Regions from separate parts of the Brevibacillus sp. FW306-2-1A-C05A genome, predicted to be linked through region 1. Evidence: riboswitches for the same ligand, from Rfam matches in the RefSeq annotation. Region 1 holds a riboswitch; the other holds the start of a gene.
What was found. A riboswitch is a leader RNA that binds a small molecule or an ion and turns the genes downstream of it on or off. The one in region 1 is predicted to bind S-adenosylmethionine.
Positions count from the first base shown of each region.

Region 1 (5,497 bases):
CTAGTCAATCTTTGTTTTTCCGAGAATGTGCATCTGCTCACAGGGAAAAGGAGGCAGCAAGTGAAACTTTTTTACTCAGCGTGCGTGGTATCGGATGAAAGGGTGTGGAGGCATTGGGAAAGTAGGCTTGGAGGACGTGTACCAGTTGCACGTAAACGATATATACCGCTATCTTTTCCGGCTCACACGCGATCGGAGGCAGGCGGAAGACTTGACGCAGGAGACTTTTTTTCGCGCGTATGCCTCCCTGGATGACTATCACGGGGAAAAAGTGCGGCCGTGGCTGTTCAAGGTAGCATACCACGCCTTCGTGGACTGGCATCGCAAACAGAAGCGGCGGCCAGTCGATTACGTCGGGAGCGTGCCGGAACGACTGGATGCTTCCGCCGTCGATCCCGCTGACCAGCTCGTGAACCAGGAGTTGTGGGAGGCTGCATCCGCCTGTTTGGAGCGGCTGCCGGAAAAGCAGCGACAGGTGATTTTGCTGTCGGCGATGCAGTTTTCCTACGCGGAAATGGCGGAGGTGCTGGGAATCGAACTGGCGGATGTCAAGCGCTCCCTGTTTCGGGGACGGCAAAAGATGCGGCAACTGTGGAAGGAGGAAGGGCTATGACGAACCAAAACGGGGATGACCGCGAGCAAAAACTGCTTGCTTACCTGAGAGGGGATTTGACGGGCGAGGAAGCGAAACGGCTGGGCGAGGAACTGGCAGACGACGAAGAGTACGGGAAGCGGCTGGAACGGCTATTGCTCGGGGAAGAACAAGGGACAGACGGCAAGCAGGAGGCTGCGCCAGGGCTTTCGGAAGCAAGACAACGGGCGATCGTCCGCCGGGGAAAGTGGAAAAACAGGCTGACGACCTCCTTCTATGCCTTCGCGATTCCTTGCCTCGCGGGTGTGCTCTTGCTGTTCGTAAACGGCTGGGTGGGGACGCTGATGCATGACGATTTGTTCCGGGTGGCACGGGACATGGTCAATTTTACCCAGCCTGGCGTGAGCGTGGGCAGCAGCGGCTCGCAGGTGGGGCTGTTGTACGGCAGCATCGACATGGAGCTGCGAGAGCAGGTTGGCAAGGAGGCCAAAAGCGCTGGCCGCTTTCGGAGCACGAATGTGCTGTGGAACGTGAGCGCCAGACCGGAGTGGACAGGGGGCGTCAGGGAGCAAAAGCTGTTTTTCCGCTATCCGCTATCGGCCGGAGAACCGGAAGAAGACACGTCCTTTTTGCGCACGCCTGCCTGGACGACGCTGGAAAAGCTGCCGGAAGGAACGGTTTCCCAACTGGCGATCTCGTTTGACAGCTTCCTGACGTATGAGCAGTATGTCGAGCTGGTTTCCCGCCATGTCAGCAGCTACAACCAGGAGACGGTCTGGTTTGCCGTCGACACTGGCGTGGAGGTGAAACAAGTTGACGGGGAAGCCGGCAATCTGCTACTCGGCCCGGGGGAGGTCTGGGGCTTTGCCGAGCGGGAGCTGGATTACGGAACCGCGCCGATTCAGGTGAACGGAGAAGGCGAGCGGCGAATGGCCGCCTTCATGGGCGAGATGAAGTATTTGACCGAGCAAAAAAGCTTGGCGCGCGACATGGGCTACGCGCTGCTTTCGGGCGGCAATCCGCAACTCGAGGAGCGCTATCGCTATTTGCAGGAAAAAGGCGTGCGCATCTACGGCGCCGTCCTGACCGGGCCGACGAAGGAGCTGCTCAGGCTCAAGGAGGAAAAGTCGATTACCGCCGCGTTTGTCGGCAAAATCGACTGGTGGAACTGGGAGCGCCCCGCCGCCTCGGGGACGCAGAATAGCTGGTAGAAGGCGAGCCGTTTTTGCAAAAAAAGAGTGTTGACATCGTGGAACCGCAGGTTGTATGATTCAAACTAAATCAAAACCGCATACGTTTGGATACCTTATCCAGAGAAGGTGGAGGGACTGGCCCGATGATACCCGGCAACCGACACGACGCGATTTCAACGCGAGCAGCGATTGAAGCAAAAAGCGACGTGCACGGTGCTAATTCCTGCAGAAACAAAAGTGGTCTGGAAGATAAGGGGGACATGACACGTTATTTGTACGTGACGACAGCGACCTCTTTTCTTCGGAAAAGAGGTCTTTTTGTATGTCACAGCACGAACGCCGATTGCCGCATGACACCGTTTGACCGCAAGGCTGGGGGATATGACCAGTCCGCTACAGATAGAGAGAAACTACTTAACGAGGGGAGTAATCAATCATGGCATACCGCGCATTGACTGAACAGGAAGCAGTAGAGTACGTAAAAGGCTTGCCGGGTCTGTTTACAGAGGGGGCCGAGTTGACCAGCCGCGAAATCGGGGACGGGAACCTGAATCTGGTGTTCGATATTCAGGAGTCGGCTACCGGAAAAAAAGTGATCGTGAAGCAGGCGCTGCCGTTTGCGAGAGTCGTGGGCGAGTCGTGGCCGCTGACCATCGACCGCGCCCGGATCGAGAGCGAAGCGCTTCGCATCCAGCACAAATACGTACCGGACCTGGTGCCGGAAGTGTACCACTTCGATCAGGAGCTGGCCCTGACGGTGATGGAAAACGTAGGCGACCACATCATCATGCGCAAAGGCTTGATTGAGGGCAAGCGCTATCCGCTTTTTCCGAAGCAGATCGGCCGTTTTCTCGCGCACACCTTGTTCTACACATCGGATTTGGGCGCGCATCCGTACGACAAAAAAGCGCTCGTCGGAACATTCATAAATCCGGAATTGTGCAAAATCACAGAAGATCTCGTCTTTACCGATCCGTACGAAAATGCGCCGACCAACGACTTCAACCCGCTGATTCGCCGGGAAGTGGAAGCGATCTGGAACAACAAGCCGCTCAAGCTGGAGATCGCCAAGCTGAAATACGACTTCCTCACGCGCGCAGAAGCGCTGCTGCACGGCGACTTGCACACGGGCAGCATTTTCATCACCGAGACGAGCCTGAAAGCGATCGACCCGGAATTTGCCTACTACGGGCCAATCGGCTTTGACATCGGCGCGGTCATCGCCAACCTGCTGCTCAACTACGCAGGTCAACACGGATTGCAAGAAGACCCAGGAGAACGCGACTCGTACCGCGAATACTTACTGGAAACGGTGGAAGATGTCTGGAACGAATTCGTTTCCCAGTTCGTTCAGCTCTGGCACAAACAGGCAAAAGAGCGCAGCGCTCACGTCGAAGGTTTGTGGCAAAGCTACGTGAAGCGACTGATTCAGGACACGGCGGGCTATGCCGGCTGCAAAATTTTGCGCCGCGTGATCGGGCTTGCGGGAGTGGCTGATCTGAACACCATCGCAGACGATGAAAAACGGGCAGAAGCCGAGCGACTGGCGCTGGCGATCGGAGAAGCGCTGATTCTCGGCCGCAGCAACGTCGACGAATCGACAGACATCACGGACATCGTCCGCCAGGTAACCGCACGCTACTATCAGGAGGCAACGACAGTATGACAACCAGTACACAAACAACGCCAGTCAAGTGGGAAGACGACGCGCTCGTCTTGCTTGACCAGACGCGTTTGCCAGTAGAGACGATTTACTTGCGGCTGACGACCGCAGAAGAAGTATGGGGCTCCATTCGCCGCCTGGAAGTGCGCGGCGCGCCGGCAATCGGCATGGCCGCAGCATATGGATTGTACCTGGGGATTCGCGGCAGCGAGGCACAGACGTACGAAGCGTTTTGGCAGGAGTTGAACCGCCAGGCAGACTACCTGGGCACATCCCGCCCTACCGCTGTCAACCTGTTCTGGGCGCTCGACCGGATCAAGGCGCGCGTGAAAAAAGACGCTGCCCTGCCAATCGCAGAGCTGAAAGCCGCTGTGCTTGACGAAGCGCTGGCGATTCAAAAGGAAGACGCCGAGGTGTGCCGGACGATCGGAGAGCATCTGCTCACGCTGCTGCAAGACGGCATGGGCGTTCTCACGCACTGTAATCCGGGGGCGCTGGCGACGGCAGCGTACGGAACGGCTACGGCTCCCTTTTATTTGGCCAAGGAACGCGGCTGGAATCTGAAAGTATATGCAGACGAGACGCGTCCCGTCTTGCAAGGCGCTCGCCTGACCGCGTATGAATTGCAGCAGGCGGGCATCGACGTCACGCTGATCTGCGACAACATGGCGGCGATGGTGATGTCGCAGGGCAAAGTGCAGGCGGTCGTCGTCGGAACGGACCGCGTGGCGGCCAACGGCGATGTCGCCAACAAGATCGGCACCTACGGGGTAGCGGTTTTGGCAAAGGCGCACGGCATTCCTTTTTACGTGGCAGCTCCCCTGTCCTCAGTCGACCTGGCAACACCGACAGGCGCGGACATTCCGATTGAGGAGCGTCCGGCCGAGGAGATCACGCACGGCCTGGGCAAACAGGTAGCACCTGACGACATCAAAGTGTACAATCCGGCGTTCGATGTGACGCCTGCCCAATACATTACGGCGATTGTCACCGAGACGGGCATTTTCAAACCGGAAGAGATTGCGAAAAGCAAACAATAATCACGCTCATGAGCGTCTGCCAGTTCGCTGGCGGGCGCTTTTTGCGCAAGAAGCGTCCCTGCCGCTTGCCAAACAATGGCTCCGGTCGCATAATCGAGCGTAAGCAGTCGTTTGCCAGTCTTTAGTCGCTGCATCTACATAATATAAGGAGGGCTTTTGCATGAGAAGGATACCGATTAATGAGGAGACGTTTCTCAAACAGCTTGAGCTGTCCGATGCCGCCGAAATGTTCTGGCTCACGGACACCAACAGACCCTACCTGAAGGAATGGCTGCCTTGGCTGAATTTTACGAAGCGTGTCGAGGATACGAGCCATTTTATCCAGCGAACGATCCAGCAGCATAACGACAATCAGGGCATTCACTACGGAATCTGGCACAACGGACGGCTGGCCGGAACGCTGGGCGTGCACAATATTGACTGGATCAACAAGAAAACGGCGATCGGCTATTGGCTCGGCGCCCAGTTCCAGGGCAAGGGACTGATGACCGGGGCAGTGGCGGCGTACATGGACCAGCTTATTTTCGGCTCGTGGGGGCTGGAAAAGGTCACGATTCAGGCGGCGACGGAAAATTACAGGAGCAGAGCGATCCCGGAGCGGCTGGGCTTTCAACTGGAAGGAATCCTGCGCCGCAACGAGTTTCTGTACGACCATTTTGTCGACCATGCCGTGTACAGCATGTTGAAGGAAGAATGGCTGGCAAGACGTAGCTGAAAAAGTTGGATTGACAAAGAAAATTCAGTAAATTACGATGAAGGAAGCAAGAAGGGGTGCGTGATGCGCGCGCCTTTTTTATATATTAGTACAATTACGGTTTCGCCCATGGTTTGGTTTGGCGCAGCCGGGTTTGTCCATTCGCTGGAAAGGTGCAGTTGCCCAGGAGAAAAGCGCTGGCTGCAATTGAGTTCCATACAAGGCTACATCATGGGAGGGGGATCTGCTTGCATACACTCAAGGAGCTATCGTGGTTTTTTCGCGCGTACTGGAAACGGTACACAATCGGTATCT
Region 1 is NZ_JBYSWV010000023.1:27,944-33,440, reverse strand. It holds gene AC3WJN_RS14940 (sigma-70 family RNA polymerase sigma factor) at 95-613, shown strand; gene AC3WJN_RS14935 (anti-sigma factor) at 610-1,803, shown strand; SAM riboswitch class I at 1,896-2,041, shown strand; gene mtnK (S-methyl-5-thioribose kinase) at 2,222-3,451, shown strand; gene mtnA (S-methyl-5-thioribose-1-phosphate isomerase) at 3,448-4,488, shown strand; gene AC3WJN_RS14920 (GNAT family N-acetyltransferase) at 4,649-5,203, shown strand; gene AC3WJN_RS14915 (ABC transporter ATP-binding protein) at 5,431-5,497, shown strand, end outside.

Region 2 (5,497 bases), on a different contig from region 1:
GTTTCCGACGACGTAGAGCGCTTTGGCGAAGTCGTACGTCTCGTGGCGGTACAGGGCGGCAGCCAGATCGCGCGTCGCGTACAGCGTCGCACCGTCCGATTTTTTAATCAGGCACGGCGGCATGTTGTACTCGTCGAGGTTGACGACCAAGGCGCCGTCCGATTCGGTCAGCAGTCCTTTTTCTTCCAGCAAGGTGACGACGCGATCCATCTTGTCGTTGTAGAAAGCTTCGCCGTGCGTGGAGTCGAAGGAGACGTTCATCAGCTCGTAAATTTTCATGAACTCCTTGAGCGATTCGTCGCGGAACCATTTCCACAGATGCTGTGCTTCTGCGTCGCCGTCCTCCAGCTTTTTGAACCATTCGCGGCCCTGGTCTTCCAGAGTCGGGTCTTTTTCCGCTTCTTCGTGGAAGCGCACGTACAGGCTGAGCAGCTCCTTGATTGGCTCGGCTTTTACTTTTTCCTCGTCTCCCCACAGACGGTAGGCGACGATCAGTTTGCCGAACTGCGTGCCCCAGTCGCCCAAATGGTTGATGCGCACAGGCTGGTAACCGCGTTTTTCCATGATGTTCGCAATCGCGTTTCCGATCACGGTAGAGCGCAGATGGCCCATGGAAAACGGCTTGGCGATGTTCGGCGAGGACAGGTCGATTGGCACTTTGCGGCCCTGGCCTACCTGGCTGCTGCCGTAGGCGCTGCCTTGCTCAAGGATCGTTCCGATCACTTGCGCCGCCACATTTTCCTGATCGAGAAACAGGTTGACGTAAGGGCCGACTGCTTGGGCAGAGCGCAGTGGCGCTCCTTCGATTTTTTCGGCAAGCTCTGTGGCGATCATCGGTGGCGCTTTGCGGAGCGCTTTTGCGAGCTGGAAGCAAGGGAAGGCGATATCTCCCATCGCAGGGTTTGGCGGCGTTTCCAGCATGCCGTAAACTGTTTCTGTTGGGAAGGTGTCCACACCGAGAGAGGTGAGGGCAGCGGCGATTTTTTCCGCGACTTGGTGCTTGTAGCTCATTGTGATTCTCCTTTCAAAATGGGAAAAAGCTTATGGGACGCAAAAGAAAACAAAAAAACCTCCGCGTCTCCTGGATAAAAGAGACGAGAGGTTGTGCTCCCGCGGTGCCACTCTTGTTGTTTTCGCCTGCATGCGTGCATCAGGCAAAAACCGCTTTGTGCTGCTGTAACGGGCAGACCCGGCAAAACCCTACGCGATCCGGGCGCGATTTGCTTCGCCGGATGTTCAGGCCGCATCTCCGAGGGGCGCTTCCTCGCGTGGTTCGGCATCGGGCTTCCACCATCCCCGACTCGCTACAGCCTCATTCCAGGAGTACTTTCCTCATCAACGATTCGCTTGTTTCTCTAGCATTATAGCCGTTTTTGGTGCCAGGATGCAACTTACTCTTCGGCTTTTTTCAAAATCTTGTCGAGCTCGGCGAAATATTGCTTCGTCAGCTTTTCTTTTTCTTCCGCGCTCATAGTTTCCGCGTTCATCCACTGCTGCTTGTAAAGCTCCAGTTGCTCCACCATCGCCAGCTCGGCCGCCGCCTCCTCGTCCAGATCGTAGTTCTCGGATGGATCAAACGGAATGAGCCGATTGTCGTTGCCGCTGCGCAGGTAGGGGGAGCGCCAGTTTTCCGGGAAGCGGTACGGCTGCTCGCCGAACATCAGTCCCAGGACGTCATCGGAGTCAATCGGCAGGAAGTGATCGTAGTTGTCCCTGCGGCCCCCTTCCGACAGGTTGATATGGGACAAAAAGTAGCGCAAATAATGTTCTCCTGTTTCGGTATGCTTTACGATGGAGTAGCTTTCAAATTCGGAGCTTTCCAGTTCTTTTATCGTTTCTATACAGGACAGAAATTCGTCCTTTTCACGCGCGAGCAGAGCGTCCATTGTCGATCGTTCCTTTCATCGGTTTGGGTAGCCTCATGATAGCAAAAGCGTTTCGCTCTGACAATGAAGACAGAGCGGTCAAGTGCCATCCTGTTGAAAAAAGTTAACTAACGATGCTTCTCACAAAAAGCCCGTAGCTGGATCAATGGCGGCGAGAAGGCAACGGTCGCGCCTGCGGCAGCAGAAAAAGTCGCGCAAGCCTTTTGGAAAACGATGGTGGGGGAAGAAGCCGACGTTTACGAGCGCCAGGCGACAGAGGTTTATGCGGATGAGCATTGGCGCAACAGAACGTGGATGAACGTCAGCGACCAGCGGATGGAAAACGGCAAGCCTGTCCCGTATGACGTCCTGACCGTCCAGGTGGACAAGCGTGAGCGCGTCGCCTTTTACGGCAGGCGGTCTGGCTGCGATCGCACTGTCCATGACATGAAAAAAGAGGCTATCCCTTCAAGCCAAGGCAAGGGGGATAGCCTCTTCCTGTCATTTACTTAGCAGTCGTCGTTCGAACACCCGACAATGACCAGCAGGATAAACAGTACGAGCACCAATGCGAAGCTGTCTCCAAAGATGCCGTGTCCGCAGTAAGATGTACTCACGTTTGTTCCCCCTCCTTTCCGTTATGCTACAGTCTATACACGAACGCACAGATTGGCGTGGGCGAATGCCCGGTATGCGCAAAAATGGGCGCAGAAGAGCGGGAAGAGTGTAAAGAATAGACAAATTCTCAATTGACGAAGACTTTTCGCGGTGTTAAGATACTTTCAAACATCAAACCTGAAAGCAAAAAATGAATAGCATAGTAACAACTCTTATCAAGAGAGGCAGAGGGACTGGCCTGATGAAGCCTCGGCAACCGGTTAAAATCCGGTGCCAATTCCAGCAAAGCTACGTGCTTTGAAAGATGAGAGGATGGTTCAGGCGCAAAGTGTATCCGCGGACAAATCCTCTTCTTTCAAAGAAGAGGATTTTTTGATGCAAAAAACGGCTGAGAATAAACCGACGCAAGGGAGAAAAGGAGCACGTCAATGAAACCCACTTTTCGCGAACAGCTTTCCCGGAAAATTCTGATTCTGGACGGTGCGATGGGCACCATGCTGCAGCAGGCGAACCTGACCGCCGATGATTTTGGCGGCGAAGCGTACGACGGCTGCAACGAGCTGCTGAATTTGACCAGGCCCGATGTGATTCGCTCCATCCATGAAAAATATTTGGAAGCGGGAGCGGACATCGTGGAGACCAATACATTCGGGGCGACTTCGGTCGTGTTGGCCGAATACGATGTCGCGGACAAGGACCTGGAAATCAATATCGCCGCTGCCCGTCTGGCGAAGGAAGCAGTCGATGCCTACTCCACAGCCGAATGGCCGCGCTACGTGGCGGGGGCGATGGGACCGACGACGAAAACGCTGGCACTGACAGGCGGCGTCACTTTCGAGGAACTGGTGGAGTCGTACTACCGCCAGGCAAAAGGGTTGATTATCGGCGGGGTGGACGTCCTGTTGCTGGAGACGTCGCAGGATACGCTGAACGTCAAGGCAGGCGGGATCGGCATTCGCCAGGCGTTTGAAGAACTGAACGTAGAACTGCCGGTGATGCTGTCCGGAACGATCGAGCCGATGGGTACGACTTTGGCGGGGCAAAACATTGAAGCGTTCTACATCTCGCTTGAGCACCTGAAGCCCGTGACGATCGGCCTGAACTGTGCGACAGGGCCGGAATTTATGCGCGACCATCTGCGCACGTTGTCCGGCTTGGCCCAATGTGGGGTAAGCTGCTATCCAAACGCCGGGCTGCCGGACGAAAACGGGCACTACCACGAGACGCCGCAAGGACTTGCTGCGAAAATGCGCGCTTTTGCCGAGCAAGGCTGGCTGAACGTGGCAGGCGGCTGCTGCGGAACGACGCCTGACCACATCCGGGCAATGGCGGAGGCGCTCAAAGACTGCAAGCCGCGCCAGGCAACAGAGCAGGCGGTCAGTGCCGTATCCGGCATCGAGGTCGTCTACGTCGAGGACGACAATCGCCCGCTTCTGGTCGGGGAGCGCACGAACGTCATCGGCTCGAAAAAATTCCGCGATCTGATCGCAGCAGGGCAGTACGAGGAAGCGTCCGACATCGCCCGCGCCCAGGTGAAGCGCGGGGCGCACGTCATCGACATTTGCCTGGCTGACCCGGATCGCGACGAGTATGCGGACATGGAAAAGTTTTTGCAGTTCGTCGTGAAAAAGGTCAAGGCTCCGCTCATGATCGACTCGACAGACGCGAAAGTGATGGAGCTGGGCTTGCGTTATTCCCAGGGAAAAGCGATTCTCAACTCGATCAACCTGGAGGACGGACTGGAGCGCTTTGAAGAAGTGGCTCCGCTAATCCGCAAGTTCGGGGCGGCCGTCGTCGTCGGGACGATCGAGGAAGCCGGAATGGCGATCACCCGCGAGAAAAAGCTTGAGGTCGCGAAGCGCTCCTATGACATATTGGTCAACCAGTACGGCATCCCGCCGCAGGATATCATTTTTGACCCGCTCGTCTTTCCGGTAGGGACGGGAGATGAACAGTACATCGGCTCCGCGCGGGAGACGGTGGAGGGGATTCGCCTCATTAAAGAAGCGATGCCACAGTGCAAGACGATTCTTGGCGTCAGCAACGTTTCCTTCGGTTTGCCGCCAGCGGGACGCGAAGTGCTCAACGCGGTGTTTTTGTACCATACGACGCTCGCCGGACTTGATTTTGCCATCGTCAATACGGAGAAGCTGGAGCGCTACGCTTCGATTCCGGAGGACGAGCGCAAGCTGGCGGAAGCGCTGCTGTTTGAAACAAACGACGAGACATTGGCAGCCTTTACGGAGTTTTACCGCCAGAAGAAAAAAGAAGTGCGCGTGGAAGCTTCCTCGCTGACGCTGGAAGAGCGGCTGGCCCGCTATGTGGTGGAAGGCTCGAAGGACGGCCTGGTCGACGATTTGAAGCTGGCACTGGAAAAGTACACGCCGCTGGAAATCATTAACGGTCCGCTGATGGCCGGGATGGAAGAGGTCGGCCGTCTGTTCAACGGCAACCAGCTCATCGTTGCGGAAGTGCTGCAAAGCGCGGAAGTCATGAAAGCGTCCGTCTCGTTTTTGGAGCCGTTCATGGAAAAGAGCGATTCCGCGTCGAAAGGCAAAATTTTGCTGGCGACCGTCAAAGGCGACGTGCACGACATCGGCAAAAATCTGGTGGAGATCATTTTGGCCAACAACGGCTACAACGTCGTGAACCTGGGGATCAAAGTGCCGCCTGAGCAACTGATTGCCGCCTGCCGCAAAGAGAAGCCGGATGCGATCGGCCTGTCCGGGCTGCTGGTGAAGTCGGCCCAGCAGATGGTCATTACCGCACAGGACTTGCGTGCGGCGGGAATCGACGTGCCGATGATGGTCGGAGGGGCGGCGTTGACCCGCAAGTTCACCTCCAACCGGATTGCGCCTGAATACCGCGGGGTTGTGCTGTACGCCAAAGACGCGATGGACGGCCTCGATCTCGTCAACCGTCTGCAAAACCCGGAGGAGCGCGAGCGGCTGATCGCGGAACAGCAGGATTTGGCCGAAGCGGCTGCTGCCGCTGCTGCACAGCCTGTCGTGCAG
Region 2 is NZ_JBYSWV010000010.1:9,865-15,361, reverse strand. It holds gene argS (arginine--tRNA ligase) at 1-1,011, opposite strand, end outside; T-box leader at 1,088-1,348, opposite strand; gene AC3WJN_RS09010 (hypothetical protein) at 1,392-1,886, opposite strand; gene AC3WJN_RS09005 (hypothetical protein) at 2,100-2,378, shown strand; gene AC3WJN_RS09000 (YjcZ family sporulation protein) at 2,375-2,482, opposite strand; SAM riboswitch class I at 2,693-2,794, shown strand; gene metH (methionine synthase) at 2,912-5,497, shown strand, end outside.
Region 2: it holds a riboswitch for S-adenosylmethionine, as region 1 does, so the genes downstream of both, metH (methionine synthase) here and mtnK (S-methyl-5-thioribose kinase) in region 1, are expected to answer to the same signal.